3 regions of the Mixta intestinalis genome follow, and region 3 is predicted to be linked to each of the others. Evidence: predicted binding sites of a transcription regulator. Region 3 holds the regulator's gene; each other region holds the start of a gene.
What was found. Region 3 encodes ArgR, which controls arginine synthesis, uptake and breakdown. Its sites were predicted from a motif close to ANTGAATAAAAATACANT; they were not measured.
Positions count from the first base shown of each region.

Region 1: the regulator ArgR is predicted to act here: its motif matches at 1,173-1,190, upstream of argC (N-acetyl-gamma-glutamyl-phosphate reductase).
Region 2: the regulator ArgR is predicted to act here: its motif matches at 788-805, upstream of argA (amino-acid N-acetyltransferase).

Region 1 covers NZ_CP028271.1:3,524,905-3,527,178, forward strand. The annotation lists gene argB (acetylglutamate kinase) at 1-40, opposite strand, end outside; gene argC (N-acetyl-gamma-glutamyl-phosphate reductase) at 54-1,058, opposite strand; gene argE (acetylornithine deacetylase) at 1,237-2,274, shown strand, end outside.
Region 2 covers NZ_CP028271.1:2,788,068-2,790,341, forward strand. The annotation lists gene amiC (N-acetylmuramoyl-L-alanine amidase AmiC) at 1-604, opposite strand, end outside; gene argA (amino-acid N-acetyltransferase) at 838-2,166, shown strand; gene recD (exodeoxyribonuclease V subunit alpha) at 2,201-2,274, opposite strand, start outside.
Region 3 covers NZ_CP028271.1:4,289,538-4,291,811, forward strand. The annotation lists gene yhcN (peroxide/acid stress response protein YhcN) at 1-121, opposite strand, end outside; gene yhcN (peroxide/acid stress response protein YhcN) at 232-495, opposite strand; gene argR (transcriptional regulator ArgR) at 1,005-1,475, opposite strand; gene mdh (malate dehydrogenase) at 1,920-2,274, shown strand, end outside.

The DNA.
Region 1 (2,274 bases), 760 kb from region 3:
GCAGCACGCCGCCCAGTTTGATAATCAATGGAGTCGTCATCATATTTATCCGCTTAGATAAGTGACTCGGTTTCCGGGAAACCGAAACGAATATTAAGGCACTGTACAGCCTGCGAGGCCGCGCCTTTCAGCAGGTTATCTTCCGCTGCCACCACGATCAGGTGTTCTCCCTGCACCGCGAAGCCGATATCGCAAAACGGCAGGCCAATCACCGCCTTCAGCGCCGGTACACCCTGTTGATAGAGACGCACCAGCGGTTTGTCCTGATAAGCGTTATGGAACGCTTCCGCTACATCTTCACGGCTGACGCCGGAGCGCAGACGACAGGTAATGGTGGCGAGGATACCGCGAGGAAAATTACCGAGATGCGGAGTGAAGATCACCGGCACGCCAAGATGAGTTTCAATCTCCGGCTGGTGACGATGAGTAAAAATGCCATAGGGTTGCAGGCTGACTTCACAGAAACTGTTATTTATTGACGCCTTGCGGCCTGCGCCGCTTACGCCGCTGGTCGCGTTAATCACCGGCCACTGCGCCTCGCTCAGCAGATCGGCCTCGATTAACGGCTTCAGCGCCAGCTGTGAAGCGGTGGGATAACAACCGGGCACGGCAATCAGCTGCGCCTCTTTAATCGCATCGTGTTGCCACTCCGCCAGGCCGTAAACCGCTTTTTCCAGCCATGCGCTATGCTGATGCGTAAAGCCGTAATAACGTGAATAGAACGCAGGATCGTTGACGCGAAATGCGCCGGAAAGATCGAACACCACGCAACCCGCAGCCAGAAACTGCGGTGCCAGATCGTGGCTGACTTCATGGGCGGTAGCGAGAAACACGACGTCTACTTTATCAGCCCAGGCAGAGGCATCGCTGAGCGGCTCCAGCGTCATATCGACGATGCCTTTCAACTGTGGATGCAGTTCGGAAAGACGTTTTCCCGCATCAGGGCTTTGCGCTGATACCGCTAAAGCGGCTATGTTCATATGCGGATGACGATTCAGAAAGGTTGCCAGCTCTACCCCAGCGTAGCCGCTGGCACCAACAATCAGCGTGTTCAACATCAGGCCGTTTACCTTATTTACTGTCATTCAAACCCGGTGTGCAGCCCATCGCCGCGCGCCCATGAAATCCAACGTGAGCTGGCGGGCTTTTTCATTTCCCATCCTGCGCACGTTATTGTATTTTTATTCACTATTATTGCATGAATATTGATACATCCTAACTCAAGGACCGTCAACAGTGAAGACAAAATTACCGCCTTTTATCGAACTTTATCGCCAGCTGATCGCCACGCCTTCTATCAGCGCCACCGACAGCGCGCTCGATCAAAGCAATGAGGATTTAATCACTCTGCTGGCGGGATGGTTCCGCGATCTCGGCTTTAACGTGGAGGTGCAGCCGGTACCCGGCACACGCCATAAATTCAACATGCTGGCTAAAAGCGGTGAAGGCGCTGGCGGATTGCTGCTGGCGGGCCATACGGATACGGTGCCCTTTGATGATGGACGCTGGACGCGCGATCCCTTCACCCTCGCCGAATATGACAATAAGCTATACGGCTTAGGTACGGCGGATATGAAAGGCTTTTTCGCTTTTATCCTCGATACGCTACGCGATACGGATATCCGTCAGCTAAAGAAACCACTCTATATTCTCGCCACGGCAGATGAGGAAACGACCATGGCGGGCGCAAAATACTTTGCGGAATCCGCCACGCTGCGTCCCGACTGCGCCATCATCGGCGAACCGACCTCGCTGAAACCGGTACGTGCACATAAAGGTCACCTTTCCAACGCCATTCGCGTCGAAGGTCAGTCGGGCCATTCCAGCGATCCGGCTCGTGGCGTCAACGCCATCGAACTTATGCACGAAGCTATCAGCCATCTCATGCTGTTACGCAATACGCTAAAAGAACGCTATCACCATGACGGCTTCGCAATTCCTTATCCTACGATGAATTTTGGTCATATCCACGGCGGCGATGCGGCGAACCGCATCTGTGCCTGCTGCGAACTGCACATGGATATTCGCCCGCTGCCAGGGCTGACGCTTAGCGATTTAGATGAATTGTTGAATGGTGCGCTGGAGCCGGTCAGCGCCCGCTGGCCGGGGCGTTTGACCGTTGCCGAGCTGCATCCCCCGATTCCCGGCTATGAGTGTCCCCGCGATCATGAACTGGTACGGGTGGTAGAAAAATTACTCGGAACGCCAACCGAAGTGGTGAACTACTGCACCGAAGCGCCGTTTATTCAGCAAATCTGCCCAACGCTGGTATTA
Region 2 (2,274 bases), 1.5 Mb from region 3:
CATGCGCGCCGGGATCCTCACCGCCATGGCCCGGATCGATCATGATAACGATGGGGCGATCGCGCCCTGCTCTGCCAGGCAACGGCGCTTCCGCAGGCTGCGTGCGCCCCAGATCGCCCTGGTTGTAATCTTTCAGCAGCGCCAGCAGCGGATCGTCCTGACTGTCGTAGGCACCATAAAGATCGATGACCAGACGATGTTTAAAACCGGCAACCGGAGAGAGCGTAAACAGGCGCGGCGCTACATTTTGTTTCAGTTCCAACACGATGCGTACCGTGTTGCGATCGAACTGACCGACACGCGCCGTTTTAATAAAGGGATCGTTTTTCTGTACCAGTTGCCCAACGCCTTTCAGCACGTGATTCAGCTGCAGGTGCTCAATATCAATCACCACCCGATCGGGATGGCTGAGCGCAAACTGCTTATATTTCAGGGGCACGCTGGATTCAATCGTCAGGCGAGAATAGCTGGAAGAGGGCCAGATACGCACCGCCACAATATGACTATTGGCCGCCAGCCCTACCCGACTGACGCTCAGTAACCACATCGCTCCAGCGCCTTGCAACAGCCGACGACGGCTGATAACGGGTTTTATCTCGGACATGCCGCTCCAGATACTGTGTTCTGTCTAAAAAAAAGCCAGGGAAAAAAAATGTGGCGAAAACTTTAACCTATTCACTTTTGCACTGTCACCCGGAAAAAGCCATAAAATGCAGCCTGTTAACCTTATCGGCAGATTGTATAAGGTGTTAAATTGCGGTAAAAGCCGCTTGCACTCTTCGCAGCAAAAGAATAAAAATACAAAAAAACCGAATATTCATGCAAAGAGGGTCTGCCGTGAAGGAACGTAGCACTGCACTGGTTCAGGGTTTCCGTCATTCCGTTCCCTGGATCAACGCCCACCGGGGAAAGACATTTGTCATTATGCTTGGCGGCGAAGCCATTGAGCATGAAAACTTCTCCGGCATTGTGAACGATATTGGACTGCTGCACAGCCTCGGTATCCGGCTGGTGGTGGTTTACGGTGCCCGGCCACAGATTGATGCCAGCCTGGCGGAGCATCAGCTGGAGCCGGTTTATCACAAACATACACGTGTTACCGATGCGCAATCGCTGGAACTGGTGAAGCAGGCGGCTGGTCAGCTACAGCTCGATATCACCGCACGTCTTTCCATGAGCCTGAGCAATACGCCGCTACAGGGTGCGCATATTAATGTCGTTAGCGGCAACTTCGTTATCTCACAGCCGCTGGGCGTCGATGACGGCATCGATTATTGCCACAGCGGACGCATTCGCCGCATTGATGAAGAGGCGATTCACCGCCAGCTTGATAATAATGCCATCGTACTTATCGGCCCGGTAGCCGTCTCGGTGACCGGCGAAAGCTTTAATCTCACCTCAGAAGAGGTGGCAACCCAGCTGGCGATTAAGCTCAAGGCGGAAAAAATGATCGGTTTTTGCTCAGAACAGGGCGCAACCGATGATGAAGGCAATATTATTTCCGAGCTGTTCCCCAACGATGCGCAGGCGCGTATTGAAACGCTGGAGCAGCGGGGCGATTATCTTTCCGGCACGGTGCGCTTTCTGCGCGGCGCGGTAAAAGCCTGCCGTAGCGGCGTGCGGCGCAGTCACCTTATCAGTTATCAGGAAGATGGCGCCCTGTTGCAGGAGCTCTTCTCGCGCGACGGCATCGGTACGCAAATCGTGATGGAATCAGCGGAACAGATTCGCCGCGCCACCATCAATGATATCGGCGGCATACTGGAGCTGATTCGCCCGCTGGAACAGCAGGGCATTCTGGTACGCCGTTCGCGCGAGCAGCTGGAAATAGAGATCGATAAATTCACGATTATCGAACGCGACAATCTGACTATCGCTTGCGCGGCGCTTTACCCTTTCCCCGACGAACAAATTGGCGAAATGGCCTGTGTAGCGGTACATCCCGACTATCGCAGCTCATCGCGCGGTGAAACGCTGCTACAGCGCATCGCGTTACAGGCACGTCAGCTGGGGCTGAAAAAACTGTTTGTATTGACCACCCGCAGCATTCACTGGTTTCAGGAGCGCGGCTTCACGCCGGTGGATATTGAACTGCTGCCGGAAAGCAAAAAGCAGATGTATAACTATCAGCGCCGTTCAAAAGTGCTGATGGCCGATCTGACCTGACGCTCTGGCGCTCCGTGCCAGAGCCACAAAAGCATTAAAAATCAGGCGTACTTAACCGTTCTACTAAACCGCTGCGCCGCTGCGTACGCACCGCTACCGCACGCGCAA
Region 3 (2,274 bases):
TGCCGATCGACTGTAAGTTTTGGCTGTTGACATCCTGTTGGGTAACCAGGTCGGCAGCGCTGGCACCGAAAGAGAGTACTGATGCCAGACCTAAAGCAGCAAGGGTAAATGTGGTTTTCATATCTTCACTCCAGAGTAGCGTTTATGCGGCAGCCGGGATGGCTTAATAGCGGTTATTATTTCTGGGGCTGCCTGTTTCAGTTGTAGGGTGTGCTGATGCGTCAACGGGGCTTATTTATAAAGCTCGGCGGTAACGTGCCAGGTGTCCTGATTGCGCGCTTCGATAATGCGATAAGCACTGGCACCCTGATTTTCCGCTTTAGTGCTTAACGCCTGATGAATATCCATCGGTACGCCCGCAACGCCGCTCATAGTAACAATGCCTACAGGCTGCATATTTTGGGCTTGTTGAGCACTAACAGATTCTGCTGCCATGGTGCCGAATGACAGGGCGGATAGCAGGCTTACTGCGGCGATGGTAGTGGTAATTTTCATGATTTTTTCCTCGTCTTTTATTTTTCTCTTTTTGATAATGTGATTAACATCACGAAAACAAGTATAGATCTAATAACGTACGAAATTAATATCTGCCTAATAATGTTTTGTTGTAACTCTCTGGCTTCAAGTTATTTTTTTATAACTTAAAGTTATTAAAAGAGGCTATAAATTGTACTTTTACGGTTAAATATTTATCAAAACAGCAACATAAGCGACTTTATCTATTCGTGCTTTGTTTAACGATAGATCTACCTGGTGTGCTGCTTATTAGCAGATTGTTTCTTGATACTATCGTCTCAGTTCAGCATAAAATGCTAAAAATTGGTTGGTGACGAAAATGAAAACGTCAGGCTTATGCCATAGTGTGCTGAGAGAACTGGCGATCGGGGCGGAAAAAAGAGAGGAGAGGCAGTCAGCGGTTTATGACAGAAACAGATGCGGCATACATAGCATACATAAAGGAAACAACGGAGATCATTAGCGTGCAACGCTAATGATCTTCTGGGTTACAGTTCCTGCTCAAACAGCGCCAGAATGGCTTCGTAAAGCTGCTTAACGGTAAAAGCGCGGGCTGGAGTGATAAAGATCGTGTCATCACCGGCAATGGTGCCGAGGATGCCTTCCGCCTTGCCTAAAGAATCAAGCAGACGAGCAATCAGCTGAGCGGCACCGGGGCTGGTATGAATCACCACCAGTGCCTCGTTGTAATCGATATCCAGTACCAGATTTTTTAGCGGCGAGGTGGTAGTGGGCACGCCCAGTTCCGCAGGCAGGCAGTAAACCATCTCCATTTTGGCGTTACGGGTACGTACGGCACCAAACTTGGTTAGCATACGGGAGACTTTCGACTGATTAATGTTGTCGAAGCCTTCTTCCTGCAGGGCGGTCACAATTTCACCCTGCGAGCTGAATTTTTCCTCTTTCAGCAAAGCTTTGAAGGCTTTAATCAGATCTTCTTGTTTCGATGGATTACGCATAGGCTACCGATAATATAAAAATGCAGTGAAGCCCGGCCAGCAGGCGATACATTATTATGCAATTACATGAATTTTTATGCAAATGAACCGCAACGGATAAAGACGTTATGGCGCAGAGGGCGCGCATTTTACCAGAGTTTTGCGCAAGATAAAATTTGCTGCAGCCGCATAGCTATGGCGGAAAAAGTGACAAAGTTGTTATAGAATTGATGTTGTTATGATAAGAACTAACAGCTAAGGTAATATTGTTTAATATTTCAGCATCCGATTACGGTCATTATCTGGCCTGTACGTCATAGCGTCTTTTTCGTCCACTTTACCGGCCGTTTGTGTCCTGAGCCGCAAAATAAGGATGAACTTCTCGCTATTACTCCTCAGGCTATCCAGCATGATAACTCCGCTGGATTCCGGCATTTTTCTGCTCACGATAATAAGGAGTTTAGGATGAAAGTTGCGGTTCTCGGTGCGGCTGGTGGTATCGGCCAGGCACTTGCACTTCTGCTTAAAACCCAGTTACCTGCGGGTTCAGAACTTTCCCTGTACGATATCGCGCCTGTTACGCCCGGTGTGGCTGTTGATTTAAGCCATATCCCTACGCCAGTAAAAATCCAGGGTTTCAGCGGTGAAGATGCCACTCCTGCATTACAGGGAGCTGACGTAGTGCTAATTTCAGCGGGCGTGGCACGTAAGCCCGGAATGGATCGTTCCGATCTGTTTAATGTTAATGCCGGTATCGTTCGTAATTTGATTGAGCAGGTAGCGGAAACCTGTCCACACGCATTGATTGGGATCATTACTA